Regions from separate parts of the Enterobacter sp. AC1 genome, predicted to be linked through region 1. Evidence: predicted binding sites of a transcription regulator. Region 1 holds the regulator's gene; the other holds the start of a gene.
What was found. Region 1 encodes Fur, which represses iron uptake genes when iron is present. Its sites were predicted from a motif close to ATAATAATGAGAACNACTATCAA; they were not measured.

Region 1 (16,011 bases):
CGCGATGGCGGTCATCGATCCGGTGAAGCTGGTTATCGAGAACTATCCGCAGGGTGAAAGCGAGCTGGTCTCCATGCCTAACCATCCGAATAAGCCGGAAATGGGCAGCCGTGACGTGCCGTTCAGCGGTGAAATCTGGATCGACCGCGCTGACTTCCGCGAAGAAGCCAACAAGCAGTACAAGCGTCTGGTGTTGGGTAAAGAGGTGCGTCTGCGTAATGCCTACGTCATCAAGGCAGAGCGCGTAGAGAAAGACGCGGAAGGTAACATCACCACCATCTTCTGTTCATATGACGCTGAAACGCTGAGTAAAGATCCGGCGGACGGCCGCAAGGTGAAAGGCGTTATTCACTGGGTGAGCGCATCCCACGCGCTGCCGGTGGAAATTCGTCTGTACGATCGTCTGTTCAGCGTGCCAAACCCGGGTGCTGCTGAAGACTTCCTGGCGACCATCAACCCGGAATCTCTGGTGATCAAGCAGGGTTATGCGGAGCCTTCCCTGAAAGCCGCTGAAGCGGGTAAAGCGTTCCAGTTCGAGCGTGAAGGTTACTTCTGCCTGGACAGCCGTTACAGCACGGTGGAAAAACCGGTATTTAACCGTACCGTGGGTCTGCGTGATACCTGGACCAAAATCGGCGAATAATAACGCTGCATTGGTCAATGAGAGACAAACGCCGCTTATTGCGGCGTTTTTTTATTTAACGATCATATCGTTAAAGCAGGGGGGTAATAATATCGTGGAAAATATCAGGTCAATGTGGTGCTACTTATTTTTCTGAAAAAAGTTTGTTTTTTATCATCAATACGCAATTTGTAAAAAGTAACAGCAATTAACGATCTTACCCTCTGAAATTTAATGGCTTGCCCCGCCAAATCTCGCCCTCCGGTAAATGTTACAAAGCACTACCAATTATGTGCACTTCGTCATAATCCTGACTTTTGTCCGCTGAAAAGCATTGATAATTCGCGTCGCGAAAAATAACCTAAAGACGGTAGTTAATTCGAGGGTATTTATAACTACCCCTGACCATTTGGTCTTTTTTATTTTCGCCGTTTCAGGCGTTTTAATTCGTCAAAGAGGAATAATCTATGCGTACGTTCAGTGGCAAACGTAGTGCGCTGGCGCTGGCTATTGCCGGTGTGACAGCAATGTCGGGCCTGGTCGTTACACCAGAGGCGAAAGCCGCGGGTTTCATCGAAGATTCTACCCTCACGGGCGGTATTTATTACTGGCAGCGTGAACGTGACCGTAAAGACGTCACTGAAGACAAATACAAAACTAACCTTTCTCACTCCACCTGGAACGCCAACCTGGACTTCCAGTCGGGTTATGCCGCGGATATGTTCGGTCTGGATATTGCTGCGTTCACCGCAATCGAAATGGCGGAAAACGGCGACAGCGGCCACCCGAACGAAATTGCCTTCTCCTCCAGCAACAAAGCCTATAAAGAAGACTGGTCCGGGGATAAGAGCGGAATCAGCCTTTATAAGGCCGCAGCGAAATTTAAATACGGCCCGGTATGGGCGCGCGGTGGCTATATTCAGCCAACCGGCCAGACGCTGTTAGCGCCGCACTGGAGCTTTATGCCGGGTACCTATCAGGGGGCAGAAGCCGGGGCGAACTTTGACTACGGTGATGCGGGTGCGTTGAGCTTCTCTTATATGTGGACCAACGAGTATAAAGCACCATGGCACATCGAAATGGACAAGTTCTACCAGAACGATAAGAAAACCAAAGTAGATTATCTGCACTCGCTGGGTGCGAAATACGACTTCAAAAACGATCTGGTTCTCGAAGCCGCATTTGGCCAGGCGCAAGATTATGTCGATCAGTACTTTGCCAAGGCCAGCTATAAGTTTGATGTCGCGGGTAGCCCGCTGAGCACCAGCTACCAGTTCTACGGTACGCGCGACAAGGTCAGCAACGGTGGCGTCAATGATATTTATGACGGCACCGCGTGGTTACAGGCGCTGACCTTCGGCTACAAGGTCGGTCAGGTTGATTTGCGCCTGGAAGGCACATGGGTTAAGGCGGAAGGGCAGCAGGGGTACTTCCTGCAGCGTATGACCCCGACCTATGCATCGTCCAACGGCCGCCTGGATATCTGGTGGGATAACCGTTCCGACTTCAACGCCGACGGCGAGAAAGCGGTCTTCTTCGGCGCAATGTATGACCTCAAAAACTGGAATCTGCCTGGCTGGGCCGTGGGTGCCTCTTACGCTTACGCCTGGGATGCAAAACCTGCCGATATGGCAACACCGGATGCCTACTACGATCCAAACTATCGTCTGAAAGAGTCCTCCTACAGCCTGGATGCTATCTATACCCTGCAGGATGGTCGCGCGAAAGGCACGATGTTCAAACTGCACTTCACCCAGTATGACAACCACTCCGATATCCCGAGCTATGCGGGCGGTTACGGCAACATCTTCCAGGACGAACGTGACGTGAAATTCATGGTTATCGCACCGTTCACCATCTTCTGATGAATCGTCCGGCGGGTTAGCGCCCGCCGGACCGGAGACTGCACATGATAAAAAAAATCGTAATTGTCGCGCTGCTGGCGTCGGGGCTGGTGGCGTGTGCTCAGACTCAGGCCCCTCAAGAAGACTCCCGTCTCAAGGAGGCCTACAGCGCGTGCATCAATACCGCTGAAGGCTCGCCGGAGAAAATTCAGGCCTGCCAGAGCGTGTTGAATGTGCTGAAAAAAGAGAAAGCGCATGAACAGTTCGCAACGCAGGAAAATGTTCGCGTGATGGATTACCAGGCCTGTATCCAGGCGCGTAAAACCGGTAACGATCAGGAAGTGGCGAAGCGTTGCGACCAGATCTGGAAAGAGATCCGCAGCAGTAACAGTAATTAACCTGCTGTTATCATGCCCGGTGGCGCTAAGCTTACCGGGCTTTTTTATGCCTGAAAACAGGAAAAAAAAAAGCCAACCTTGCGGCTGGCTCAGAGTATGAATACTGATTATTTTGCGTCGTGCGCGTGGTCATCTTCGCGGCAGTCGCCTTCAGCGCAGTGACCGTAAAGGTACAGGCTGTGGTTGGTCAGGCGGATGCCATGACGCGCGGCGATTTCACGCTGACGTGATTCAATGGAATCATCGCTAAATTCAATGACCTTGCCGCAATCGAGGCAGATCAGGTGATCGTGGTGCTGCTGCTGGGTCAGTTCGAAAACAGATTTACCGCCTTCGAAATTATGACGGGTAACAATGCCCGCGTCGTCAAACTGGTTCAGCACGCGATAGACGGTAGCCAGCCCAATCTCTTCACCCATGTCGATAAGACGTTTGTAGAGGTCTTCCGCACTGACATGGTGATTGTCTGGACCCTGAAGCACTTCGAGGATTTTTAACCGAGGAAGCGTAACTTTCAGGCCAGCCTTCTTTAATGCGGTATTGTTGTCAGTCATGCGGAATCTGTCCTGTTGCTAAACGATTCACTTCTGTAGGAAGTGACAGAAAATGCACCCGGGATAATGCGTCTCATTATAGAACTGCCATGGCTAAATGAAAACTGCAAGTCTCAGGCAAAATATGCTTATAAAAACGTGGTATCACCAACAAACTTGTTCAAAGGAAAACCACGTTTATCAGGGAGACATTGTACAGGTCTGGACGAAAAAGTTAAAAGATTGTAGCGATTAATTTAATCGGTTTGACCTGGAGCACTGGCGCAGCCGCCGCTGCGCCGCGGAAGAAATCAGGCGTTAAGAATATCGTCCAGGTGCAGTTCCTCACGGATCTGCTTAACCCATTTCTCAACGCGCTCTGCCGTCAGCTCTGGCTGACGGTCTTCATCAATGGCCAGACCCACGAAATGATCGTCATCGGCCAGGCCTTTAGACGCTTCGAAGTGGTAACCGGCAGTTGGCCAGTGGCCAACGATCGCTGCGCCATTCGGCTCAATGATGTCGCGGATAGTCCCCAGCGCGTCACAGAAGTACTCGGCGTAGTCTTCCTGATCGCCGCAGCCAAACAGGGCGACCAGCTTTCCGTTGAAGTCGACTTCTTCCAGCGTCGGGAAGAAATCATCCCAGTCGCACTGGGCTTCACCGTAGTACCAGGTTGGAATACCCAACAGAAGAATGTCATAGCCTTCGAGATCTTCTTTGCTGCTCTTGGCGATGTCATGCACATCAGCAACGTCTTTACCGAGCTGTTTTTGAATGTTTTTTGCGATATTTTCGGTATTGCCGGTATCACTGCCAAAGAAAATGCCGATGATTGCCATGAGTAAAATAACCTCTTGAAACTTAATAGTATGGTGGCGCAATTTGGCCACGGATAAGGGCAATAATAGCAGAACTGGCAACCCTGCGGAAACAGCTATCGCGCAGGACTGCACTCTGTGCTACATGAAAAGGGCGATAAAGGGGATTTTCAGACTTATGCCTGGCTGCGTAACGTCTCAAGCTGGGCGATCAACATCTCTTCAATGAGCTCGCTGCGGCTGATATTCCGCGCGTCAGCCAGCTCGTTAAGCGCATCGACGGCGTCGGCGTTAAGCTTCAGTTCGACACGCTTAAGCCCACGATTTTTATCGCGTTTAAGCTGATTGCGTTTATTGATACGCAGCTGTTCATCGCGCGAGAGCGGATTCGTCTTGGGTCGTCCCGGTCGACGCTCATTCGCGAACAGATCTAGTGTCGTACGGTCCGTTTGTTCTTTGGCCATGATTCTGAGACTTCGGGGGAAACACGCCGCCCTGCTAATGCCCGGGCGATAAGCGCGCCATCATACATCACCAAAAACGGCACGCCAACGACTGGAAGCCCGCAGCCTTCCAGTCGCTCTCTTTTTAATCAATTTGCAGTATCAGCAAGATAGCGGCGAATGGCGCGCAACACGGCATCAGGTTTTTCAGCATGAACCCAGTGTCCGGCCCCGGCAATCACGTGGGCGCGCGCCTGCGGGAATTGTGCCAGCAAGGTGTCGCGGTACGCGTCGGTAACATAAGGAGAGTTACCGCCACGAATGAAGAGGGTAGGGTGTGGCCAGGCAGGTACCGTTTCCCAGCCCACGATATTATTGTACTGCGCCCAGAGCACCGGCACGTTAAAACGCCATTGTCCGTCAACAAACGACTTCAGCAGGAACTGCACGACGCCTTCTTCATCAAGATGGTCACGCATGACCGCAGCCGCCTGCTGGCGGGTCGCAGCGCCCGCTTCAGTGACCGCATTGATGGCAGCAAAAATCTCGTCGTGACGGCGGACGTCATAATCCACGGGCGCGACATCAATTACCACCAGGCCGTTAATACGTTCCGGCGCAAGCGCCGTCAGGGCCATTACCGCTTTGCCGCCCATTGAATGCCCGATGAGTGTTACCTTCTGCAGGCCGTTGGCGTCCAGCGTATCCAGCAGATCCTGTGCCATCGCGGCGTAGGTCATTTCGTCTGAACGCCCGGAAAGACCGTGATTGCGCATATCGACCTGTAAAATATCGTGGTCGGTAACCAGATCGCGCGCCAGCACGCCCAGGTTATCCAGGCTGCCAAAAAGCCCGTGAACCAGTACGATGGGAGAATTATTGTTCGGCGATTGTGCAGTTTGCGCTCGGGTATTCAATTTCATGGCAAAGTTCTTTTTTTACGTATGTCAGGTTAGGGTATCATGTTGACCATTCTGCCGCCCGGCTGCAAGGTTCCAGTTTAATCTGACTTTTGCTGCCAACCGGGTTTGACGCTATCCGCTGTTGGGATTTGACCCTATAATCCCAATGACTTGTATTCAGATAAGAAATCGCACTGGATTAAGATGAAAACAATCGAAGTTGATGACGAACTCTATCAGTATATTGCCAGCCAGACGCGGCATATCGGGGAGAGCGCGTCCGACATTTTACGGCGCATGCTTAAAATTTCCGCCGCTTCACAGCCTGCAACCCCAGTCACCAAAGATGTCGTGTCTCAGCCGAGCGTTGCTGCACAGGCTAAACCTGCCGTGACGCCGGCAAAAGATAAAGTGCGCGCGATGCGCGAGCTGCTGCTGTCCGATGAATATGCGGAGCAGAAAAAGGCGGTTAACCGCTTTATGCTGGTGCTGTCTACACTTTATTCACTGGATAACAAAGCGTTTGCTGAAGCGACCGAGTCGCTGCACGGTCGTACTCGCGTCTATTTCGCGGGTGACGAGCAGACGCTGCTGCAAAATGGCAACCAAACCAAACCAAAACATGTTCCTGGCACCCCGTACTGGGTGATCACCAATACCAATACGGGCCGCAAGTGCAGCATGATTGAACATATCATGCAGTCCATGCAGTTCCCGGCGGAATTGATTGAAAAGGTTTGCGGTACAATTTAACCCTTGCATCAGAAGGACCCGGTAATGGCAAATCACAGCCGTGCAGGCCAACCTGCACAACAAAGCGATTTGATTAACGTCGCTCAGCTGACCGCGCAGTATTACGTGCTGAAACCGGTCGTGGGCAACGCAGAACACGCAGTGAAGTTTGGTACATCTGGTCACCGCGGGAGCGCGGCGCGCCACAGCTTTAACGAACCGCACATTCTGGCCATTGCTCAGGCCATTGCGGAAGAGCGCGCTAAAAATGGCGTTACCGGTCCGTGCTACGTGGGGAAAGACACCCATGCGCTGTCTGAACCGGCGTTCATCTCTGTGGTGGAAGTGCTGGCTGCAAACGGCGTTGATGTGATTGTTCAGGAGAACAACGGTTTCACCCCAACCCCTGCGGTGTCTAACGCAATCCTGGTGCACAATAAAAAAGGTGGCGCGCTGGCAGACGGGATCGTTATCACGCCATCCCATAACCCACCGGAAGACGGCGGCATCAAATACAACCCACCTAACGGTGGCCCGGCAGACACCAACGTCACCAAAGTGGTGGAAGACCGTGCGAACGCCTTGCTGGCAGACGATCTGAAAGGCGTGAAGCGCATCTCCCTGGATGCCGCCATGGCGTCCGGACACGTTAAAGAGCAGGATCTGGTTCAGCCGTTCGTGGAAGGGCTGGCGGACATCGTTGATATGGCGGCGATTCAGAAAGCTGGCCTGAAGCTGGGTGTGGATCCGCTGGGCGGCTCCGGTATTGAATACTGGAAACGTATCGCCGAGCATTACAAGCTGGACCTGACCATCGTGAACGATCACGTCGATCAGACCTTCCGCTTTATGCACCTCGATAAAGACGGCGCGATCCGTATGGACTGCTCCTCAGAGTGTGCGATGGCGGGCCTGCTGGCGCTGCGCGACAAATTCGACCTGGCGTTTGCTAACGACCCGGATTATGACCGTCACGGTATCGTCACCCCTGCCGGGCTGATGAACCCGAACCACTATCTGGCCGTCGCGATTAACTACCTGTTCCAGCACCGTCCGCAGTGGGGCAAAGAGGTGGCCGTCGGTAAAACGCTGGTCTCTTCAGCCATGATCGACCGCGTGGTCGACGCGCTGGGTCGCAAGCTGGTGGAAGTGCCGGTTGGCTTTAAATGGTTTGTTGACGGTCTGCACGACGGCAGCTTCGGCTTCGGTGGTGAAGAGAGTGCCGGTGCGTCATTCCTGCGCTTCGACGGCACCCCGTGGTCAACCGATAAAGACGGCATCATCATGTGCCTGCTGGCGGCGGAGATCACCGCGGTCACCGGTAAAAACCCGCAGGAACATTACAATGACCTGGCGGCACGCTTTGGTGCGCCAAGCTATAACCGCATTCAGGCTGGCGCGACGTCAGCCCAGAAAGCGGCCCTGTCGAAACTCTCTCCGGAAATGGTCAGCGCAAGCACCCTGGCGGGTGACCCGATCACCGCGCGTCTGACGGCGGCACCGGGCAACGGCGCATCCATTGGTGGTCTGAAAGTGATGACCGACAACGGCTGGTTCGCCGCGCGTCCATCCGGTACGGAAGATGCGTATAAAATCTATTGCGAGAGCTTCCTCGGCGCTGAGCATCGCCAGCAGATTGAGAAAGAAGCGGTAGAGATTGTCAGCGAAGTGCTGAAAAACGCGTAAGTGGTGTTTGGTGCGGGCTGATGCCCTCACCCCGTCCCTCTCCCACAGGGAGAGGGAGAAAACATTAAAAACGGCAACCTCAGGGTTGCCGTTTTGCTTTTACCTAACTATGTTTATTCTTCAATTCAAACCGTGGTGACACCAGACCGTACAGCGTCCAGCCCATAAAGGTCACCATCGCGCCATACAGCATCGCCTCCTGGCCGGATGAGTAGAGCGCATAGAAGCTGTAGATTGCCCCAATCAGCGCCACGATATTGGCCGCTCGCGCCTTGCGTGGTTCCACCTTCGCGACTTTCTGAATAATCACCAGCGCCGCCATCGACAGAATATAAGGAATGATATTTGTCACAACCGCCAGGTTGACCAGCACGTTGAACTGGCTGTTCAGCGACGGGCTTATGGTCATCAGCGACAATCCGCTCTGGAAGATGACAATCGCCAGCATGCCCTGCACCGGCGCATCGGCTTTGGTCACGCGGGAGAAGATTTTCGGGAAGTAACCTTCGTCAGCCGAAGATTTGAAAACCTGCGCGATGGTGAACTGCCAGCCGAGGAGCGAACCGCAGCAGGACATCACCATCAGACCCATGATCACCTTCCCGACTTCCGGGGTGAACATCTGCGCGAAGGCCAGCCCGAACGGCGCCGTGGAGTTAGCCAAATCCATGTTCGGTACGATGCCGGCAATAACGTTAGTTGACACGATATAGATCACCGCCGCACCCAGCGTTCCGCCCAGAACGGCAATCGGGACGTTCTTTTCCGGGTTCTCTACCACTTCCGCGTTTGCACAGGCGGATTCCAGACCGAGGAAGGCCCACAGCGTCATGGCGATTGATGACCCGACAGCGCTAAAGAACGGCACGTGGTGCGGGTTCCAGGAGTTGGCGTACAGCGTCGGGCTAAACCAGAACCAGCCGATGATGCACAGACCGACTACCGGGATAATCACGCCCCAGACGGTGATGCTGCTGAGCTGCCCGGTGATGCGCGCGCCGCCAAAGTTGGCCACGGTGCAGATCCACAGCACGCCGATGGTGGCTAAACCAATCTGTACCGGGCTAAGTGTGGCCCCAAACAGCTCCGTGCCGTAACCCACGGCGGAGATGGCAATCGCCACGTTAGCGATCAGCAGCGACACCCCGTAGGTATAGTTGGCCATAAAGTTGCCCGACTTGCCAAAGGCGTATTCGGCATAGCCCCCCATCCCGCCAGACTTACGGCTGAACATCCCACACTTGGCAAATGCCCACGCCAGCGCCATTGAACCGACTGCCGTTACCAGCCAGGAGATAATCGAAATGGTTCCCACTTCGGCGAGCTTGGTGGGCAGCATGATAATTCCGGATCCCAGCATGTTGACCATGGTGAGGATGGTGAGTTGCACCACGCCCATCTTATTGGACTTGCTCATAATTTTTCTCCTTTCAGCAGAGATGGCTGAGCGGCGGGTTGTTTAATGACGTAGCAGCGAACCTGTTTTTGACCGTCACACTCCTCGACGTATACGCCCTGTAGCTCCGGCGCAAAACCCGGTAACAGGTTGATGCCCTCTTCCAGCGCGGCAAAGTAGCGCAGCACGGAGCCGCCCCAGACTTCCCCCGGGACAACGCACAGCACCCCTGGCGGATAAGGAAGAGCGCCTTCGGCGGCGATGCGGCCTTCCGCGTCGCGCAGGGACACCAGTTCAACCTCACCGCGCAGATAGGCGTAGTTCGCGTCCTGCGGATTCATCATCACCCGCGGGAAGTGAGACTTGCGGAACATCTCTTTTTGCAGCTGTTTCACGTTGTGGCGGGCGTACAGGTCATGCATTTCCTGGCAGATTTGGCGTAGGGTGTAATCCGCGTAACGCTCAGGATGCTGTTTATAGAGAGAGGGCAGGACCTCTTTTAGCGGCACATCGCTCTCGAGCAGTTTTTCGAAGCGCACCAGCTGCGCCACCAGCTGCTGTAGTTTGCCCATATCTTCCGCAGGGGTGAGCAGGAACAGGATCGAGTTGAGATCGCATTTCTCCGGCACGATGCCATTTTCACGCAGGAAGTTGGCGAGGATGGTGGCGGGTACGCCGAAGTCCTCATATTCCCCGGTGCGGGCGTTGATGCCCGGCGTGGTCAGCAGCAGCTTGCACGGGTCGATAAAATACTGGTGCTCAGCGTAGCCCTCAAAGGCGTGCCAGCGTTCACCCGGCACGAAGTGGAAGAAGCGCAGATCGGTCGCAATGTCCGCCGTGTCCCAGCTTTCCCAGGGACGGCCATCCACCGTTTCCGGCACGAACGGGCGCAGATACTGACAGTTCTCCAGGATCAGCTTGCGCGCCTCGATACCGTTCACCACGCAGTCCATCCACATGTTGCGGCCGCTCTGGCCTTCATGCATCCGGGCGTTGATGTCCAGCGCGGCAAACAGCGGATAGAACGGGCTGGTGGAGGCGTGCATCATAAAGGCATTATTCAGCCGCTTGTGCGGGACATAGCGCTGCTGGCCTTTGATATGACTGTCTTTCTTGTGGATTTGCGAGGTCTGCGAGAAGCCTGCCTGCTGTTTATGCACGGACTGGGTAACCAGGATCCCCGGGTCGTTTTCGTTTAGCTCCAGCAGCAGCGGAGAGCAGTCGGCCATCATCGGAATAAACTGCTCGTAACCCACCCAGGCTGAGTCAAACAGGATGTAGTCACACAGGTGACCAATCTTATCCACCACCTGACGGGCGTTATAGATGGTGCCATCGTAGGTACCCAGCTGGATCACCGCCAGACGGAACGGACGCGCATCGCGTGCACGGCCAGGTGCCACCTCTGCGACCCGCTCGCGCAGATAACGTTCTTCAAAGCAGTGGGCGTCAATGCCGCCAATGAAGCCGTAAGGATTGCGCGCGGTTTCCAGATAGACCGGCGTAGCGCCTGCCTGGAGCAGGGCACCGTGGTGGTTGGATTTATGGTTGTTACGGTCGAACAGTACCAGGTCGCCCGGAGTGAGCAGGGCATTAAGCACCACTTTGTTGGATGACGAGGTGCCGTTCAGCACGAAGTAGGTCTTATCGGCGTTAAAGACTTTGGCCGCATGCTGCTGCGCAATGCACGGCGCGCCTTCATGGATCAGCAGATCGCCCATCGCCACGTCGGCGTTACACAGGTCGGAGCGGAAAAGCGTCTCACCAAAGAAATCGACAAACTGGTTACCGGCAGGATGACGGCGGAAGAACTGCCCACCCTGATGGCCCGGGCAGTCGAACGCGCTGTTGCCCTGCTTCACGTAGTCGACCAGGGCGCGGAAAAACGGCGGACGCAGCTGGGTTTCATACTTCTGGGCAGCGGCTTCCAGCTGGCGTCCATAAAAGTCGTTGCTGGTGTCTGAATAATCAAATACGCCATGAATGCGCGATAAATAATCTGCTGGGATGATCTCTTCTTTGTGCGTCGCGACAAAAACAGGAATGCCAAAGCCGGTGGCTTCTATTTCTTCCAGGATGCCGTCAGTAATATCGCTGACCGCCAGAACAACGGCGGCAACGTCAATATAATCCGAGGTCCGTACATCCACCAGTTCACGCTGGGTGGTAAAGCAATCCGGGCAGGCACGGCTGGCTGCAATTTTTAAACTTTTCATCTTTCTCTCTTTATTTTAGGTAATATGCGTCCCTCGATTTCTTGCTAGAAAGAAATCGATAATTTTCCGGAAAAAAAAGCAAAGGGTGGCCGCTGATTAAAATCAGTCAATTGCTTTTTTGATGATTGAAATTCAGTCCGCCCGGTGCGGATGAGTCTGAATCAAGATGAATGAGCGCACGGGTTCACAGGCAATAGCCTGTAAAATAATGTATTTAAGGATGACCTGTAAGCGAGTGCGCCAGAAGTCGAAGGACTACCGGGCGTTAAAGAGGTGAAAGTCAAAGCAGTTTCGGTGGGCAAACATCATGATATGTATTGTCCGCCTTATATGGGGCATCAAGCGATTGTTGTTTTCCATGATTCATTTTCCTTTCAGTAATTGAAAGCATGGTCATTTTATCCAGGAAAAGGCGATTAACCGTGAGGTAGATCACCGTTAATCGATCAAATCAGAAATAAATATTCGGTTTATATGAATATCGCAGATCAAAATTCTGATTTGTTGATGATGAGTTAACAGGTTGTATTGCCAATGTTTAAATAGACAAAACAGCCCTGGAAAATAACGGCGTGGCTATTTTTGAAAATATTTTATGAGTAATTTTGTTTTTATTAAAAATAAAATGAATAATTATTCAGAGCATAAACCGATAACCGATACCGGTTTCAGTTAATAAATGGCGAGGGCGCGCGGGGTCAACTTCGAGTTTCTGACGAAGGTGCCCCATATATATGCGCAAATAGTGACTGTGTTCTACAGCGTTAGGTCCCCACACCTGATTTAACAGCTGGCGTTGGGTGAGAACCTTACCGTGGTTGTTGAGCAGCACGGCGAGCAGGCGAAACTCGATTGGCGTGAGATGGATCTCCTCTTCACCGCGCACAATGCGTCGCGCGGCAAGGTCAACCCGGATATCGCTAAACGTATAGACTGGGTCGGCTGGCGTGGTTGCGCTGTGGCGACGCAGCGCCACGCGAAGGCGGGCCTGCAGCTCGCCGATGCCAAAAGGTTTTATCAGATAGTCATCCGCCCCGGCATCCAGCGCGGCGATTTTATCCGTCTCTTCAGTGCGGGCGGAGAGCACCAGAATCGGCATCTGGCTCCACTGGCGGACTTCCCGAATGAAGTCGATGCCATCGCCATCCGGCAGCCCAAGATCGAGGATCACCAGGTCCGGCTTGCGGGTGGCGGCTTCAATTAAACCCCGTTGAAGCGTACCTGCGTCATGAACGCGCAGACCGTCTCCTTCCAGCGCAGCGCGCAGAAACCGGCTAATGGCGATCTCATCTTCAACAATCAGAACGTTGATCACAAATCCTCTGGTAATTCATTAAGTTCTGGCGGGGTTTCCAGAGGAAGTGTAACACAAAAACGTGCGCCGCCTTCCGGACGATTCTCTGCGGAAATGGACCCGCCGTGAACGTCAATAATCGCCTGGCAAATCGCCAGCCCCAGCCCGACGCCCGGAATAGCCGACTCCTTATTGCCGCGCGCGAACTTTTCAAAAATAGCCAGCTCCTGCCCGGCAGGAATGCCCGGACCGGTATCCCAGACGTCAAGATGAAGCGTGCCATCGCCCACCGTCGCATCCACGCCAATCCGCGCGCTGGCGCCCGCATATTTGCCGGCATTTTCCAGCAGGTTGATCAGCACCCGTTCGAACAATGGGCCATCAACGTGAATCAGGGTCAGGGGTTCGGGCATGTTCAGCGCGATATGTCGTCCACCGAGACCAGGCTCGAGCATTTTCAGGGCGCTGCCCACCACCTCTTCAAGCGTAAGCCACTCTTTTTTGAGGTTAAAGCCGCCTGACTGAATACGCGCCATATCAAGCAGGTTGTTCACCAGGCGCGTGGTATTAAGCACGTGCTGGCGGATTTCGCTGGCCTGAGGAGCGTGCTTTGAGCCTTCCGCCGCCAGGTCCAGCGTCAGGATTTCTGACTGACCAAACAGGACGGTGAGCGGGGTTCGCAGATCGTGAGAGAGCGCCGCCAGCAGCGAGTTACGAATGCTTTCACGCTCGCTCGCCAGCCGGGCCTGCTCTTCGCTGGCGGTGAGGGCCAGCCGCTCCAGCGCGCTGGCAACCAGCAGGGTGAAGGTCTCGAGCAGCCGCTGCTGTTCGGGGATCATCAGCTGGCGCAGGTTGGAGGGCTCAACGATGACCAGCCCCTGATTTTTATCGGCACTGCGCAGCGGCAGAATTTGATAAGGCACGCCGGGCAGGGTGTCGGTCCCTGCGCCCGCAGGTAAACCTTTATCAAAGCTCCAGCGCGCGATGGCCTCGTCCCAGGGGGTCATGCCTGAGGCCGACGTCAGCGGGCGCAGCCTGCCGTGTTCGTCCGGGAGTAAAATCAGGTTGCTGGCATGAAACGTCGAGCGGATAAATTGCTCGCTGGTCTGCACAATATCCAGCGGGGTACGGCCAACCGCCAGCGATTTTGACATCTCATATAAGTGCCTCGTGCGCTGTTCGCGGTAGCGGGCAATTCGTGCCTGATAGCGCACGCCTGCCGTCAGATTCCCGATCACCAGCCCGACGGTGAGCATCACGCCAAAGGTGAGAATGTACTGCACGTCCGACACCGCGAGCGTGCCGCGGGGGGCAATAAAAAACAGATCGAAGCTGATGACGTTGATAACCGTCGCCAGCACCGACGGCCAGCGTCCGTAAAAGAGCGCCACCACCACCACGCCAAGGAGGTAAATCATCACCAGGTTGGCGGCGTCAAACGCTATTAGCCACTGGCTGGCAATCACGGTAATCAGGGTGCAGAGCACGACGGCGACAAGGCAGCCGCGGAGTTGAATGCGCCATTTATCGCTGAAGGTGCGGCTGTCCGGCGCGCGAGTCGGTAAGGGCGTGGGTTTGTCATCCAGCGCCACGATCACCAGGTCCAGATCCGGCGCGCGGCGGGCCAGCTTGTCGGCAAAGGATTCCCGGCTAAACCAGCGGCGGTGCTGGCGACGGCCAATCACGATTTTGCCCAGGTTATGCTCGCGCGCGTAGCGCAGGATGGCTTTATCTTCCTGGGGGTCGGAAAGGGTGGCGGTTTCGGCACCCAGCTCCTGCGCCAGGCGCAGCGAACTCAGAATAGCGCGGCGCTGGTTTTCGGGCAGGGCGTGCAGCTGCGGCGTTTCGACATACACCGCGTGCCAGACGCTGCCAAATTTAGCCGCCAGCCGGGCCGCGGTGCGCACAAGCTTTTCATTGCCGCTGCCGTGCCCCACGCACAGCAGGATGGCGTCTCGCGTGTGCCAGACGCGTTCCTGTCCCTGCAGGTCGCGCCAGGCGCGCATCTGATCGTCGACGCGATCGGCAGTACGACGCAGGGCCAGCTCGCGCAGGGCAATCAGGTTACCTTTACGGAAGAAATGTTCGATGGCACGCTCGGCCTGGCCGGCAATATAAACCTTTCCTTCGTGCAGGCGCTGGCGCAAATCATCAGGGGGCAGGTCAACCAGCACGACTTCATCGGCGGAATCAAAGAAGGGATCGGGCACCGTCTCGCGCACCTGAATGCCGGTGACGCCGCTCACCACGTCGTTCAGGCTTTCCAGATGCTGAACGTTAACCGTCGTGAAAACATCAATGCCGGCCTCAAGTAACTCTTCAACGTCCTGCCAGCGCTTGGGATGGCGCGAGCCTGGCGCATTGCTGTGCGCCAGCTCGTCCATCAGGATAAGGGCAGGGCGGCGGGCGAGGGCGGCATCGAGATCGAATTCAGTGACTAACCGACCGCGGTGGTTGATGCGTCGGGGCGGCTGGGTGGCCAGCCCCTTCAGCAGCGATGCCGTCTCTTTACGTCCGTGGGTTTCTACCACGCCGATCAGAATATCGAGCCCCTGCGCCCGGAGCCGCTGGGCTTCCGTCAGCATGGCGAAGGTTTTCCCGACGCCTGCGCAGGCGCCAAAGAAAATTTTCAGTTTGCCGCGATGGGCTTCAGCCGTCTGTTCGAGCAGCCTGTCCGGATCCGGGCGCATGGGCTCGTCGGTCATTTAGTTTTTCCTTAGCGCGTCCAGCGCCAGATTCAGCTCAACAATATTCACCACGGGCATGCCGATGAAGCTGACCAGCGGCTTTTGCGTGTGCTCGGCAACCAGCTGGCTAACCTGTTCGACGGTCAGCTGACGGGCGGCGGCGACGCGCGGAATTTGCCATGCCGCCGCTGTCGGCGTCAGGCTGTAGTCCAGCCCGCTGGCCGAGGCGGTCACCAGCTCCACGGGAACGTCACGGCTGGCCTGCGGATTAGCGGCGCGCAGGGCAGCCACGCGCCCTGCGACGGCTTTATCCAGCTCAGGGTTGCTGCCCGCCAGGTTACTGCCGCCGGATGCCATCGGATTATACGGGCTTTCGGCAGTGGCGGAAGGGCGTCCCTGGAAGTAGCGGGGATCCGTAAAGTTCTGTCCAATCAGGC
Region 2 (16,011 bases), on a different contig from region 1:
CCACAGGTGCAGTCGCCAGTGACCCCCGCCTGCAATGATCGCTTCACGGGAAAGTTTGGCGCCATGCATAAAGAACAGCAACGCGATGGCCGCCGTGGTGAGTCCTTCAAAGAACGGGACAAAACCGCCGCGTGCGGGGAAGAAGGAGGCCAGTAAAACGGTGACTACCAGGGTAAGCGTGAACGGATCAAGGATACGAAATAGTTTCATAATGACTCCTGAAATCAGATGTCGCTATTGTGCTTTTTTCCATTTGAGAAATAAAATTGATTTATTGCATCCATTCATGAACTAAACAGATGAATTATTCACTACGCCAGCTTCGCGTTTTTGTGACCGTGGCCCATTCCCGCAGCTTTAGTCGGGCAGGGGATATTATCGGCCTGAGCCAGTCTGCGGTGAGCCACAGCGTAAAGGAGCTGGAGAATCAGACAGGTGTGAAATTGCTGGACAGAACGACGCGGGAGGTTGTGCTTACCGAGGCAGGGCAACAGCTGGCGCAGCGTCTGGAACGGCTGCTGGACGAACTGAACAGTACGCTCAGAGACGTGGGAAGGCTTGGGCAGCAGCTTTCGGGCACCGTGCGGGTGGCGGCCAGCCAGACCATTTCCGCGCATCTTATACCGCAGTGCATTGCCGAGGGTAACCACCGCTATCCGGATATCGATTTTGTGCTGCATGACAGACCACAGCAGTGGGTTCTGGAAAGCATCCGTCAGGGGGATGTGGATTTTGGTATTGTGATTGACCCCGGCCAGGTGAGCGATCTGGAGTGCGAGAGCGTATTGTCTGAGCCGTTCTTGCTGCTCTGCCGGGATGACGATCCGCTGGCCATGCAGCCTTACGTTCACTGGCAGTCGTTGAAAGGCGCGAACCTGGTTTTACAGGATTATGCCTCGGGCAGTCGTCCGCTGATTGATTCCGCGCTGGTGAATCAGGGCGTAAAGGCAACAATCGTGCAGGAGATTGGTCATCCGGCGACGCTGTTTCCAATGGTGGAAGCCGGAATCGGGATCAGCGTGTTGCCCGCCCTCGCGCTTCCCCTGCCGCAGGGCAGCCGGCTGGCCGTGAAGCGACTGACGCCCATCGTCGAGAGAAAGCTGATGCTGGTCCGGCGAAAAAATCGTTCACTTTCGGGGGCGGCGCAGGCTATCTGGGAAGTGGTGCGTATCCAGGCACAACGATTAACCGAAGCCCGCATACGCGACCCACTGTTTAACGCATCAGACGATCAGATGTAGATATCAATCTGATTTTCAGCTGACGGCTTGTTTACCCCTTCAACCTTGCCCTGCTTTTCATCTTGTTTCTTCTGGGCTTCTTCAGCCTGCTGACGCAGTAGCTGGGCAAGCTGTGTTTGCAGCACTTTAAGCTGCGTTTGAATGAGCTCCTGTTGTTTTTTCTTCTCTTCCGGGCTGCCGGCACTCTCTGGCAGCTCTTTCAACTGCTGAGTTAGCTTGGCGATCTGCTCCGTGATTCGAGTGATTTGAGCTGCAATATCGTTGTTACCGGAACGATTACTTTCGCTATTGCTGGTCTGTACTGAGGGGGTAGTCATCTGAATTGTCGACATAGTCTTTCCTCTCGCTATAAAACAGAGGTATCGGCACTAACGGGATTAGCTTGAGCAAAACTGCCATATCTGGCAGGAGGTAACTACGATACATAATCAGTATTGATAGTGCGTAGAATCTGTATTGGGGGCCACCTGACGGCTGTGAAACAGGACGCCGTGTATCTTCACGCTGCTGGAGTGCGGACTGCCGTTCAGCGTCAATGCTTGTGAGGTTGACGATGTAAATTGCAGATAGCAAAAAGGCGCCTTTAGGGCGCCTTTCTACATTGGTGGGTCGTGCAGGATTCGAACCTGCGACCAATTGATTAAAAGTCAACTGCTCTACCAACTGAGCTAACGACCCGAAATGGTGGGCGATGACGGGCTCGAACCGCCGACCCCCTCCGTGTAAAGGAGATGCTCTACCAACTGAGCTAATCGCCCATTTCGGAACTGCTGCGATAAGATGAGAATGGTGGGCGATGACGGGCTCGAACCGCCGACCCCCTCCGTGTAAAGGAGATGCTCTACCAACTGAGCTAATCGCCCAATCTCAATTCTTATCTACACTGCGAGTCTACCGAAGTAGATGGTGGGTGATGACGGGCTCGAACCGCCGACCCCCTCCGTGTAAAGGAGATGCTCTACCAACTGAGCTAATCACCCCCGCTGTGTGGAGTCGCATTATAGGGAGAGTTGAAAATGAGTCAACGCATTTTCTAAAGTTTTTATTCGTTCGTCGTAAAATTAAACAAAACGATCGCGAAACGGGCTGTGGCGCATGATTTCTAAACAAAAATCGCAAACCTGGTCACGATAAAGGGATCAACATTGAGGATTCCCCCCACAGTGATAGAATATTGCCCATCGTTTTTTCCCCCAGGATTTGCCGATTGCCGGCATCTTTATAACGTAAGGCCATTTCATGAAAATCAAAACTCGCTTCGCGCCGAGCCCGACAGGCTATCTGCACGTCGGTGGTGCACGTACCGCTCTCTATTCCTGGCTATTTGCACGTCACAACAAAGGTGAGTTCGTACTGCGTATTGAAGACACCGATCTTGAGCGCTCCACGCCGGAAGCAATTGAAGCCATTATGGATGGGATGAACTGGCTGAATCTGGAATGGGACGAAGGCCCGTATTTCCAGACCAAACGTTTTGACCGCTATAACGCCGTCATTGATGAGATGCTGGTCGCGGGCACGGCGTATAAATGCTACTGCTCCAAAGAGCGTCTGGATGCGCTGCGTGAAGAGCAAATGGCAAACGGTGAAAAGCCGCGTTATGACGGCCGCTGCCGCCACGACCACAGCGAGCATGCTGCTGATGAGCCTTGCGTGGTGCGTTTTGCTAACCCGCAGGAGGGTTCTGTGATCTTTGACGACCAGATCCGTGGCCCGATCGAGTTCAGCAACCAGGAGCTGGATGACCTCATCATCCGCCGCACCGACGGTTCCCCAACGTACAACTTCTGTGTGGTGGTTGATGACTGGGATATGGAAATTACCCACGTTGTTCGTGGTGAAGACCATATCAACAATACCCCGCGCCAGATCAACATCCTGAAAGCGCTGAATGCGCCTGTTCCGGTCTATGCCCACGTTTCGATGATCAACGGCGACGACGGCAAGAAACTGTCTAAACGTCACGGTGCGGTAAGCGTTATGCAGTACCGCGACGACGGCTATCTGCCGGAAGCGCTGCTGAACTACCTGGTGCGTCTGGGCTGGGCCCACGGCGACCAGGAGATCTTCAGCCGCGAAGAGATGATTGAACTGTTCTCTCTGAGCTCAGTGAGCAAATCCGCGAGCGCGTTTAATACCGACAAGCTCCTGTGGCTGAACCACCATTACATCAATACCATGCAGCCAGAATATGTGGCGACGTACCTGCAGTGGCACATCGAGCAGGCAAATATTGATACCCGCACCGGCCCTGAGCTGGCGGATCTGGTGAAACTGCTTGGCGAGCGCTGCAAAACGCTGAAAGAGATTGCTGAAAGCTGCCGCTATTTCTATGAAGAGTTTGATGAGTTCGACGCGGACGCCGCGAAGAAACACCTTCGTCCGGTTGCGCGTCAGCCGCTGGAAGTGGTGCGTGATAAGCTTGCTGCACTTACCGAGTGGACCGCTGAGAATGTGCATCACGCCATTCAGGCGACGGCAGACGAGCTGGAAGTCGGCATGGGTAAAGTCGGAATGCCGCTGCGCGTTGCGGTGACCGGTGCGGGGCAGTCCCCAGCGCTGGATGTGACGGTTCATGCCATCGGCAAGTCACGCAGCGTGGCGCGCATTAACAAAGCGCTCGACTTTATTGCTGAACGCGAAAATCAGCAGTAATTAAGTCCTCGATAAGAAGAACGGCAGGGTTACCTGCCGTTTTTTTATGGGTTTCATTCAGCAATATCCAGACGCATAAGAAAGCCGCGTATCCCTTCGCGTTTCAAAAAGTCTTCCAGACGCTTCTGCTCTGGCTGAGTCATATTTTCCAGGGTCTCAATAATGCCTGGACGCAGGTTTGAAGACGGTTCGCTATAGGAAGAGGTGACCTCCGCGAGATGGTAAACCGCCTGACGGTTTCGGATCGCCGGGAGGCTCATAATATGTTCCTTCACGCGCGCATCAACATGAATGAGCCGCGCCCGACCGCCCTTTACGCCGTTGAGCCCTTCGGTTTTCCATCCCTGCTGGCGTATCCAGCGGTTAACCGTTTGTCTGGCAACGCCCAAACTTTCCGCCAGTTCTTCCGTGGTCATTTTGCTACGTAATCTTCTCATATCAGTTTTGATCGCGAATCCCTAAACGTTGCAATAATCCGGTAATCCCTTCCCGCAGCAACAGCGATGTCATCTGCTTCTGCTCTTCCGGCGTCATTTCATTGGCCAGCGTCAGGAGTAGGGCGTGAAGCGAACCGTCATGGCTGGTGCCTGCCGGCAGTTCGGACGTCTCCGTTGCACGACGTGCGCTGCGGATAAAGTCACGCACTTTTTCGTTCACATGCACCAGGCGCGCTTTCCCGCCCTGGACTCCTGGTTTTGGTGAAGTAATCCAACCCTCTTTGCGTACCCATTTATTGATGGTCTGGCGGCTATAGCCAGTGAGCAGGGCTAACTCTTCTGGCGTCATTCGTTCCTTGATCATGCAATTTCCTGAATATTCGTGGGGTTAATTAACGGCTCATTTTATAGCACCGTTTTAGCTGAAAACGTGACAGGCTTAACTCATGTCTGCGAGAGGGCTCGCAAAGTGATTCATTTGCATGATTTTTCGGCGATTGAACCGCAGCCGTTGATTTTGCCGTTGACACTCCGCAGCGGAATTCATATTATGCCGCCCGTCAACATGACAGCTTTACGATGGGGCTATAGCTCAGCTGGGAGAGCGCTTGCATGGCATGCAAGAGGTCAGCGGTTCGATCCCGCTTAGCTCCACCAAACTCTGAACCCAACAGAGTGCGGTCAGTAAAGTAACATGTGGGGCTATAGCTCAGCTGGGAGAGCGCTTGCATGGCATGCAAGAGGTCAGCGGTTCGATCCCGCTTAGCTCCACCAAAATTGTAAACCCTCGTCGAAAGACGAGGGTTTTTTTTATCTGTTTGTAACGCCCATCACCGCATTTTGTTATCAAAAAGAAGATATTCCTGTACCTCACCTCAATCGACATCAATAAACCAGTCTATAAATAGACTTGAACTTGATTCGCGCAATTAATAAACCTATTATCCATCCGGTCAATGATTCCCCCGGAAAATAACGCCCCTGATTAATGAATAGAAAAACTTACAATAATGTAAAGATATTTATGATTGCCCTGGCACTTTGCCTGATTGCGGTACCTGTCTCCCGTTATCTCTCTCCCCGCGCAATTGTAAATGGTCACGACGTATATTTAGCATGGTTACCGCTAAGCGTTATGCTGGCGATTATTCTGCTATTTGGACGCAAGGCCATTCTTCCCATTTTGTTAGGTTTTAGTGTCACTAATTTATTTTATGTTAATTTAGCACCGCTACAATATTCAGTATTACTGTTTTGTCAGACCTTTGCATTGTTCGCGGCGTGCGGCCTTCTGCGCCTCACGCTGGGCAAGCGCTGGCGCTACTCCATCCCCAACAAGCACATCGGTTTACGTATATTCTGGCTCGGTTTTATCGTGCCGATAGGTATTAAGCTGTCGATGTATATGGCGGGCTATTTGTTTGATTTTCCGGTGACTATTTCAACCTTTTTCGGTGAAGGGACGGTAATTTATAACGTTGTGGATATACAAAGCCTGATATGCGCGGCGCTGATTTTTACCATGATGTTCTATTACCCATTAAGAATGATAATTAATCCTCGTTATGCGAAGAATTTCTGGCGGCGAAGCGTGAAGCCCGTGTTTTTTCACAAGAATTCATTATATATTTTTGTCTGGTTGATGTTTTTAAGTTTCATTCTCGTCATTTTATGCGGCCCCTTTGAATCACCCGTCATTGCGGGCTATTTGATGCCGCTGATTTTTATTCTTTTTACCTTAGCGATAAGTCGCCTGACCTATGCGCTTATCTCTCTGCTGTGGGCAGCATCTGCACTCCTGCTGTTGTCCTACAACTACAATTTTCTTAACGGGGTGGAATCGGGCCATTCGCTCTCCTTTATCCTCTCCGTACTTATCTCTTTCGCCATCTGTTTGCTTTACATGTCGCGAATTTACCAGCGCAGCGAGTGGCTGAAGCGGGGATGGCAGAACAGGGCGCTCACCGATCCGCTGACCGGTTTGCCCAATATTCGCGCGCTGGAGGATCATCTTGAGATTCACCCGGATGCAAAAGTAAGCATTCTGCGTATGGATAACCTGGAGTTTTTAAGCCGCCACTACGGGATCCTCATGCGGGTCCATTGCAAACGAACGATTGCCGCGTCGCTTCAACCGCTTCTGCAAAAAGATGAAGCGCTTTTCCAGCTTCCGGGAAGCGAGCTGGTGCTGGTATTACTGGGGCCGGGAATCGCTGAACGTCTCCAGCATATGGTCGATCGGCTGAATAGCCGCAAGATTTTCTGGAACAATACCGGGCTGGATATCGAGTTTGGCGCGTCCTGGGGAATGGTTGAAAACGGTGAAAAGCTGCACCACACGCTGGGCCAACTGAGCTGGCTGGCTGAGCAATCCTGCGGCGAGCACAACGTTCTTGCGCTCACGAATAGCCTCGAAGCGGCTTCAGGACAAACGACAGAGCGCGTGCTGATGCTGGCGAGGATTAAACATGCCCTGGAGGCCGGTCAGTTCCATCTCTACGCACAGCCCATCCAGAAGGCCGACGGCAGCGGGTACTACGAAATTCTGACGCGTATGGAAAGCGAGGGAGAGATGATTACCCCCGATCGCTTTATTCCGCTGATTGCCCAGTTCAACCTGAGCCACCGGTTCGATATGTACGTCATGGAAAAATTACTGGCGTGGCTGCGCGATCATCCTGCGACGCAGGCCGGTGCCCGCTTCTCCGTTAATCTGATGCCGCTGACGCTGATGCAAAAAGAGGTCGCCGGTGAGATTTGCGCGCTCTTTGAGCAGCACGGCATCGCGCCTCAGGCCGTCGTTCTTGAAATCACCGAGGAGCAGGCCTTCTCGAATTCAGGAAGCAGTATCAGCAATCTCCAGCAGCTGCGGGATTACGGTTTCCGGATTGCCATTGATGATTTTGGTACGGGCTACGCGAACTATGAGCGCCTCAGGCGTCTGCAGGCGGACATCATTAAAATTGACGGCTGCTTTGTGAAAGACATTTGTACCGATGACATGGATGCGATGATCGTGCAGTCGATGTGTAATCTGGCGAAGACAAAATCGCTGTGCGTGGTTGCTGAATATGTAGAAACACCGGCGCAGCGCGAGATGCTGCTCCGCTTTGGTGTGGACTACCTGCAGGGGTATCTGATAGGCAAACCCAAACCGCTGGAAGAATTACGGGCATAAAAAAACCGGGAGCCAGGCTCCCGGTTTTTTTGTTTAACGGTAAACGTTACAGAACCAGTGCCGCGATAGAAGCAGACAGGACGCTCACCAGGGTAGAGCCATAAACCAGTTTCAGGCCAAAGCGAGAAACCACGTTACCCTGTTCTTCGTTCAGACCTTTAATCGCACCGGCGATGATACCGATGGACGAGAAGTTCGCGAAGGAGACCAGGAACACGGACAGAATGCCTTCCGCGCGCGGAGAAAGCGTGCTGGCGATTTTCTGCAGATCCATCATCGCCACGAATTCGTTAGAAACCAGTTTGGTCGCCATGATACTGCCCACCTGCAGCGCTTCGTGAGCCGGAACACCCATCACCCATGCAACAGGGTAGAAGATGTAGCCCAGAATACCCTGGAAGGAGATACCCAGCACCGCGGCGAACAGGGCGTTCAGCGCAGAAATCAGCGCAATGAAGCCGATCAGCATGGCGGCAACGATAACCGCCACTTTGAAACCGGCCAGAATGTATTCACCCAGCATTTCGAAGAAGCTCTGGCCTTCATGCAGGTTGGACATCTGGATGTTTTCTTCGCTGGCGTCAACGCGGTACGGGTTGATCAGCGACAGCACGATAAAGGTGCTGAACATGTTCAGAACCAGCGCAGCAACAACGTACTTCGGCTCCAGCATGGTCATATACGCGCCCACGATAGACATGGAAACGGTAGACATTGCGGTTGCCGCCATGGTGTACATGCGGTTACGGGACATTTTGCCGAGAATATCTTTATACGCGATGAAGTTCTCAGACTGACCGAGGATCAGGGAACTTACGGCGTTAAACGATTCCAGCTTACCCATGCCGTTCACTTTGGATAACAGGAAACCAATTCCACGAATAACGAACGGCAGAACGCGGATGTGCTGCAGAATACCGATAAGCGCGGAGATAAAGACGATTGGGCACAGAACTTTCAGGAAGAAGAACGCCAGACCTTCGTCGTTCATTTTACCGAAGACAAAGTTCGTCCCTTCGTTAGCGAATCCGAGCAGTTTTTCGAACATTTCGGAGAAGCCTTTCACGAAGCCGAGGCCGACGTTGGAGTTCAGGAAGAACCACGCAAGTAATACTTCAATGACCAGCAGCTGGACAACATAACGAATACGAATTTTTTTGCGGTCTGTGCTGACCAGCAATGCAAGTGCAGTAACGACAACAAGTGCCAGGACAAAATGAAGGACGCGGTCCATATTTGCTCCAAATATGAGGCAGGTTTAATTTTCGTGCACATTCTATGTAACAAGCGAAAAGAAAACGAGATCAAGGGCACACTATAGTTACATCCTGTGACGAGTCTCAAAAATAGTGATCCACAATACATTTTTGTTATGTTAGGTAAATGAGTGAAAAGTTAAGTTTGTGTGCTAGTCTTCACAAAAGAGCGCGTGATTTCGCTTTCTGTTAAATCGCCCTCGCTTACCCGCCCGTCTATCGTTCCAGGCTATCAGAGAAATCACTGTAAACTTCACAAATGATCTTGATAATCATTCTCATTTTGATAGCATTAAACATAGCAAAGGCTATATTTCAGAGGCAGAAATGACAAACAGTCGCGTAGAGGGTAGCAGTAGCAGAGCAGCGCGCAAGTTGCGGTTCGCATTAATGGGACCTGCGTTCATCGCTGCCATTGGCTATATCGATCCAGGTAACTTTGCGACCAACATTCAGGCCGGGGCGAGCTTCGGCTATAAGCTGCTGTGGGTGGTTGTCTGGGCTAACCTGATGGCAATGCTGATTCAGATGCTCTCTGCAAAGCTGGGGATTGCCACCGGTAAAAATCTGGCTGAGCAAATTCGCGATCATTATCCGCGTCCGGCCGTCTGGCTCTACTGGGTTCAGGCGGAAATCATCGCCATGGCAACGGACCTCGCTGAATTTATCGGTGCGGCGATCGGCTTTAAGCTGATTCTGGGCGTGTCGCTGTTGCAGGGGGCGGTACTGACCGGGATTGCTACATTCCTGATCCTGATGCTGCAGCGTCGCGGCCAAAAACCGCTGGAGAAGGTCATCGGCGGTCTGCTGCTGTTTGTCGCGGCGGCGTACATCGTCGAGCTGATTTTCTCTCAACCTAATCTGGCGCAGCTCGGTAAAGGGATGGTGATCCCAAGCCTGCCAACCTCGGAAGCGGTGTTCCTGGCCGCCGGGGTACTGGGGGCGACCATCATGCCGCATGTGATTTATCTGCACTCCTCGCTGACCCAGCATCTCCACGGTGGGACGCGTAAAGAACGTTATTCCGCAACCAAGTGGGATGTGGCTATAGCCATGACCATCGCGGGGTTTGTGAATCTGGCGATGATGGCTACCGCAGCCGCCGCTTTCCACTTTAACGGCCATACCGGCATCGCCGATCTCGACCAGGCTTATCTCACGCTGGAGCCGCTCCTGAGCCATGCAGCCGCCACGATATTTGGTTTGAGCCTGGTGGCTGCCGGTCTTTCTTCGACGGTGGTGGGCACGCTGGCAGGTCAGGTGGTAATGCAGGGATTTGTCCGGTTCCATATTCCGCTGTGGGTGCGTCGTTCCGTCACCATGCTGCCGTCATTTATCGTGATTCTGATGGGGCTCGATCCCACGCGAATTCTGGTCATGAGCCAGGTATTGCTGAGCTTTGGTATCGCGCTGGCGCTGGTGCCGCTACTGATCTTTACCAGCAACAAAACCCTGATGGGCGATCTGGTCAACTCAACGCTGGTGAAACGTGCCGGATGGGCCATTGTGGTGGTGGTGGTGGCATTGAACCTGTGGCTGTTGATTGGAACCGCGCTGGGGCTTTAACAAAAAAGGCGCCGCGGGGCGCCTTTATGATTAGTGATGATGGCCGTGACCATGGCCTTTGCCGTGACCCCAGCCGCCGCGGCGGTCGTCACGATCTTTCCAGCCTTCACGGTAACCGCGCTCATACGCTTTGTCTTTATACCATCCGCGGTGTCTGCCGTTATCATGTTTCCACCAGCGATCGCCGCGCCACTCATAGTGACGATGCCAGTAGTCACGGTCGCGCCAGTAGCCACCGTCCCAGTATCTGCCGTAGTCGTCACGATCGCCAATTTGTAATTTTACTGATGGCAACAGGGTGATTTCGCCCGCAGTGGCGATCAGCGGGGCTGATGAAGCCAGTAATACCGCTGCAAGAATCAGTGACCTGAACATACTCTTTCTCCTTCACGATCGGGGCCTTTGTTGGGCCTGTTAACGCAATATTACGAGTTGGTAAAGGCTCGTTTCATCGCCTCAACTCCGAATTCCTGAGTGGGAGCACTTTTTGCTAAAAGTGGTTTTATTTTGAGCCGTTCAGGATGGCTTCAATACGGGCCAGCTCTTCGGCGGAGAAATGACGGTTTTCCAGCATACCCGCGGCATCGTCAATCTGGGCGACTTTGCTCGCGCCAATCAGCACAGACGTCACCGATTCGTGGCGTAATATCCAGGCCAGCGCCATCTGCGACAGCTTCTGGCCTCGGCCTTCCGCCAGCGCGTTGAGTTGTCTTACTTTCTCCAGCTTCGCTTCGGTAATCTGGTCAGGGTTAAGGAACTTACTGCCGCTTGCCGCGCGGGAGTCTGCGGGAATGCCGTCCAGATAGCGGTTGGTCAGTTGTCCCCCGGCCAGCGGCGAGAAGGGAATACAGCCAACCCCTTTTTCCTTCAATACGTCCAGCAACTCCGCTTCCGGCGCACGTTCAAACATGGAGTATTTCGGCTGGTGGATCAGGCAGGGGGTTCCAAGGTCATTAAGGATATCAATCGCCTGGCGGGCCAGATCGGCCGGGTAGTTGGATAACCCGACATACAGGGCTTTTCCCTGACGCACCACGTGGTCAAGCGCTTTCATGGTTTCCAGCAGCGGCGTTTGTGGGTCGGGACGGTGGTGATAAAAGATATCTACATACTCCAGCCCCATGCGCTTCAGGCTTTGATCCAGGCTTGCCAGCAAATATTTGCGTGACCCCCAGTCGCCGTACGGGCCATCCCACATGGTATACCCCGCTTTGGTTGAAACGATCAGCTCATCGCGCCAGGGCAGGAAATCCTCCTGCAAAATGCGTCCGAAATTACGTTCGGCGGATCCCGGTGGCGGGCCATAATTATTGGCAAGGTCGAAATGCGTAATACCCAGATCGAACGCGCGCTGTAAAAGTTGACGGCTGTTTTCGATAAGCGTGGTATCGCCAAAATTATGCCACAGCCCAAGCGAGATGGCGGGCAACCTGAGCCCGCTTTGCCCGCAGCGGCGATACTCCATTGTCTGATAACGATTTTTGTTCGGCTGATAACCCATTCTTATGACCTCTGGCGCTGAAGAGAAAAATCAGTGTATGCGTTTACATTAACGTGAAAAAAAGCAGCATAGCGCAGCATTTTTTGTAAAGCATTCTTTCCATACCCTTCTTAGCGCCAATTCTGGACAGCCATCACGCTTCTTTAATACTCAAGGTGAGGTCAACATTAGAAGGATACCTGTTCATGCGTACCCCATACTGCGTCGCCGATTACCTGCTGGACCGTCTTACTGATTGTGGAGCCGATCATCTGTTTGGCGTGCCGGGCGACTATAACCTGCAGTTTCTCGACCACGTGATAGACAGCCCCGATATCTGTTGGGTGGGCTGTGCCAACGAGTTAAACGCCTCTTATGCCGCTGATGGATATGCCCGATGTAAGGGCTTCGCCGCGCTGCTGACGACATTTGGCGTAGGAGAGTTAAGCGCCATGAACGGCATTGCGGGCAGCTATGCCGAGCACGTTCCGGTACTGCATATTGTGGGGGCGCCAGGTATGGCGTCACAGCAGCGAGGGGAACTGCTGCACCATACGCTGGGCGACGGCGAGTTTCGTCACTTTTACCATATGAGCGAACCGATCACTGCCGCACAGGCGATCCTGACCGAACAAAATGCCTGCTATGAGATTGATCGGGTGTTAACTACCATGCTCCGGGAACGTCGCCCCGGCTATCTTATGCTGCCTGCCGATGTGGCAAAAAAAGCCGCCACGCCTCCTGTAAACGCTCTCACTCTCCGGCATGCGCATGCCGATAGCGCCTGCCTGAAGGCGTTCCGGGATGCCGCCGAGAGCAAGCTGGCCATGAGCAAGCGCACGGCGCTGCTGGCCGATTTCCTTGTCCTGCGCCATGGCCTGAAGCATGCACTACAGAAATGGGTCAAAGAAGTGCCGATGGCGCACGCTACCATGCTGATGGGCAAAGGCATCTTTGACGAGCGACACGCAGGCTTTTACGGGACGTACAGCGGTTCAGCGAGCGCCGGCGCGGTAAAAGAAGCGATTGAAGGGGCGGACACGGTACTGTGCATCGGCACGCGATTTACCGATACCCTGACCGCCGGCTTCACCCACCAGTTAACCCCGTCGCAAACGATAGAAGTTCAGCCTCATGCCGCACGTGTCGGGGATATCTGGTTTACCGGTATCCCGATGCTTCAGGCGATTGAGACGCTGGTGGAACTGTGCAAGCAGCACGTGCACGGCACGCCTGCACCGTCGTCTCAAAACGCGATGGCCTATCTGCAGCCGGACGGCACGCTGACGCAGGAGAATTTCTGGAGAACGTTGCAGACGTTTATTCGTCCGGGAGACATTATTCTTGCGGATCAGGGCACTTCGGCCTTCGGCGCGATCGATCTTCGGCTTCCGGCAGACGTGAATTTTATCGTCCAGCCGCTGTGGGGGTCGATTGGCTACACGCTGGCGGCGGCATTTGGCGCGCAAACGGCCTGCCCGAACCGGCGCGTGATTGTGCTGACGGGGGACGGCGCGGCGCAGCTCACCATCCAGGAGCTCGGCTCGATGCTGCGGGATAAACAGCATCCGATCATTCTGGTTCTGAACAACGAAGGGTATACGGTGGAAAGGGCAATCCACGGGCCAGAGCAGCGATATAACGATATTGCGCTGTGGAACTGGACGCAAATCCCGCAGGCGCTGAGCCTCGATCCTCATGCCCAGTGCTGGCGGGTCAGCGAAGTGGAGCAGCTGGCGGACGTCCTTGAAAAAGTGGCGCACCACGAGCGGCTCTCGCTGATTGAGGTGATGCTGCCGAAAGCCGACATCCCGCCGCTGCTGGGGGCGCTTACTAAAGCGCTGGAAGCGCGCAACAGCGCCTGATTACCTGTCGTTTCGCCAGGCCATCATCATCGGTTTGCCCGCCAGCAGGAGCCAGGCGGGCAACATCACGATGCAAAGTAACGGGATGAGGGTGGTATCCGGTACTACCACGGCGGCCATAAAGAGGCTCAGCCAGGCATCGCGCGTGACCACCAGCACCAGCCCCAGAATCGAGCAGGAAACGGTAATCGCTGCCGGAACGGCATCGACGTGTTCGTGGAGCATCAGCCCCAGCGCTACGCCGACAAAGACCGCCGGGAAGATGCGTCCGCCGCGGAAACCGCAGGCTGCAGCCATCACCAGTGCGGCCAGTTTTATCACGGCAAACAGCAGATAATCCGATACGCTAAACACCTGGCTGAAGGCCAACTGCTGCATCTCGTCCAGACCTTTAAACAGCGTCACCGTTCCGCCGATTGCCCCTAAAACCCCGAGAATCAAACCGCCGATACCCAGAATCAATACCGGGTGCTTGAGTTTATGCATCAGCCGGTGCAGGCGTGGAAGGCACCATACCGCCACCATGCCCAGCGCGATGGCAATCGCGACAACGACGGCGCCGCTGAAGATATCGGCTATCTGCATCTGGCCGTAGTGGGGCAGGGAGAGGGAAAAATGGGGATGGAAAAACAGGCTGGTCGTCAGCGCCCCGGCGGCTGCGGCCATCAGCGGGGCAAAGAGTTTATCCCAGAGCGGGACGTCGTTATTGCTGCTGAGCGTCTGAGAAAAGATCAGTGCTGCGGCAACGGGCGTACCGAAAAGCGCCCCGATGGTGCCTGCTGAGGCGAGGATGGTCCAGTCCAGCGCGCCAACGCGGGGCAAAATGCGTGAACCGAGGAAAACCGCCAGGCCAATATTCACCGCCATAATCGGATGCTCAGGCCCCAGGCTGACGCCGCCTGCCAGGCCCACAATCAACGCAACGATCAGCCCCGGCAGCGCGGAAGGAGAAACCGGGGCACCAATCAGCGGCTCCTGCGCCGGATCGGGGCCGGCATGCCCGGGGCTAAAACGGATGACCAGGCCCACCGCAATGCCGGTCAACGTCAGCATCATAATGATCCAGGCAGAGGAATCAGGGGTGACGCCCAGTTTTACCGGAAGCGCTGTCCATAACATCGTTTGCAGCACCGACGCGACTTTCATCACGACAATGAGCACCAGGCTTGAGGCTATGCCAATGATTAGCGCCGGGATTGCCAGCAACAGCATGGTTCTGGCTCGCGGGTGGAGCATGATGATTTCCTTGTACAAAACGCAATGACGTTACTTTGCACAATCAGCTTTATGGCAATAGTGCAAAAGGTGCTGAAACGGTAAAGTTATTCTGTGACGAAGATCGATAATCCATGGGCATTCACCTTCCGGTCGTTGTTGTTATCACGCCTTGAACTTACAGTGTCCCAAAAGATTTATTCTGACTTTAGCGGAGCAGTAGAAGAATGACAAAGTATGCTTTGGTAGGCGATGTGGGCGGCACGAACGCGCGCCTCGCATTGTGCGATGTAAGTAGTGGTGAAATTTCCCGGGCAAAAACCTACTCAGGGCTGGATTATCCAAGCCTTGAGGCCGTTGTCCGCGTCTACCTGGAAGAGCAGCAGCTGAGCGTTGAAGACGGCTGCATCGCGATTGCCTGCCCGATAACCGGCGACTGGGTCGCAATGACCAACCATACCTGGGCATTCTCCATCGCCGGGATGAAAAAAAACCTCGGTTTTGCGCATCTTGAAATCATCAATGACTTCACCGCGGTGTCCATGGCGATCCCGATGCTGAAGCCAGAGCATCTGATCCAGTTTGGCGGTGCCGAACCGGTCGAAGGCAAGCCGATTGCGGTTTACGGGGCCGGTACTGGTCTGGGCGTTTCGCATCTGGTTCACGTTGCTCAGCGCTGGGTGAGCCTGCCGGGTGAAGGCGGCCACGTGGACTTTGCGCCAAACAGCGAAGAAGAGGGCATTATCCTCGAAGAATTACGCGCTGAAATCGGCCACGTCTCCGCCGAGCGCGTGCTCTCCGGTCCGGGGCTGGTGAACCTGTACCGTGCGATTGTGAAATCGGACGGTCGTCTGCCGGAAAACCTGCAGCCGAAAGACGTCACCGAACGCGCGCTGGCGGACAGCTGCATTGACTGCCGCCGCGCGCTGTCGCTGTTCTGCGTAATCATGGGACGTTTCGGCGGTAACCTGGCGCTGACGCTGGGTACCTTCGGCGGCGTCTATATTGCGGGTGGCATCGTACCGCGCTTCCTCGACTTCTTTAAGGCCTCAGGCTTCCGCGGCGGGTTTGAAGATAAAGGCCGTTTCAGAAGCTATGTGCAGGACATTCCGGTTTAT

Region 2: a site for Fur is predicted at 9,033-9,055, ahead of M2433_RS12225 (Nramp family divalent metal transporter). Genes of this name have one in related genera too.

Annotation. Positions count from the first base shown of each region.
Region 1 covers NZ_JBNDIZ010000002.1:400,740-416,750, forward strand. The annotation lists gene glnS (glutamine--tRNA ligase) at 1-643, shown strand, start outside; gene chiP (chitoporin ChiP) at 1,090-2,487, shown strand; gene chiQ (ChiQ/YbfN family lipoprotein) at 2,535-2,864, shown strand; gene fur (ferric iron uptake transcriptional regulator) at 2,972-3,418, opposite strand; gene fldA (flavodoxin FldA) at 3,709-4,239, opposite strand; gene ybfE (LexA regulated protein) at 4,395-4,682, opposite strand; gene ybfF (esterase) at 4,811-5,584, opposite strand; gene seqA (replication initiation negative regulator SeqA) at 5,768-6,316, shown strand; gene pgm (phosphoglucomutase (alpha-D-glucose-1,6-bisphosphate-dependent)) at 6,341-7,981, shown strand; gene potE (putrescine-ornithine antiporter) at 8,085-9,398, opposite strand; gene speF (ornithine decarboxylase SpeF) at 9,395-11,593, opposite strand; gene speFL (leader peptide SpeFL) at 11,849-11,953, opposite strand; gene kdpE (two-component system response regulator KdpE) at 12,231-12,908, opposite strand; gene kdpD (two-component system sensor histidine kinase KdpD) at 12,905-15,592, opposite strand; gene kdpC (potassium-transporting ATPase subunit KdpC) at 15,593-16,011, opposite strand, start outside.
Region 2 covers NZ_JBNDIZ010000003.1:525,415-541,425, reverse strand. The annotation lists gene M2433_RS12295 (bile acid:sodium symporter family protein) at 1-210, opposite strand, end outside; gene M2433_RS12290 (LysR substrate-binding domain-containing protein) at 300-1,241, shown strand; gene M2433_RS12285 (FlxA-like family protein) at 1,232-1,573, opposite strand; tRNA gene M2433_RS12280 (tRNA-Lys) at 1,844-1,919, opposite strand; tRNA gene M2433_RS12275 (tRNA-Val) at 1,924-1,999, opposite strand; tRNA gene M2433_RS12270 (tRNA-Val) at 2,029-2,104, opposite strand; tRNA gene M2433_RS12265 (tRNA-Val) at 2,146-2,221, opposite strand; gene gltX (glutamate--tRNA ligase) at 2,481-3,896, shown strand; gene M2433_RS12255 (YfeC-like transcriptional regulator) at 3,950-4,333, opposite strand; gene M2433_RS12250 (YfeC-like transcriptional regulator) at 4,335-4,697, opposite strand; tRNA gene M2433_RS12245 (tRNA-Ala) at 4,915-4,990, shown strand; tRNA gene M2433_RS12240 (tRNA-Ala) at 5,032-5,107, shown strand; gene M2433_RS12235 (EAL domain-containing protein) at 5,322-7,511, shown strand; gene M2433_RS12230 (NupC/NupG family nucleoside CNT transporter) at 7,558-8,745, opposite strand; gene M2433_RS12225 (Nramp family divalent metal transporter) at 9,095-10,333, shown strand; gene M2433_RS12220 (DUF2502 domain-containing protein) at 10,364-10,708, opposite strand; gene mgrA (L-glyceraldehyde 3-phosphate reductase) at 10,836-11,834, opposite strand; gene ipdC (indolepyruvate decarboxylase) at 12,020-13,678, shown strand; gene M2433_RS12205 (ion channel protein) at 13,679-14,914, opposite strand; gene glk (glucokinase) at 15,121-16,011, shown strand, end outside.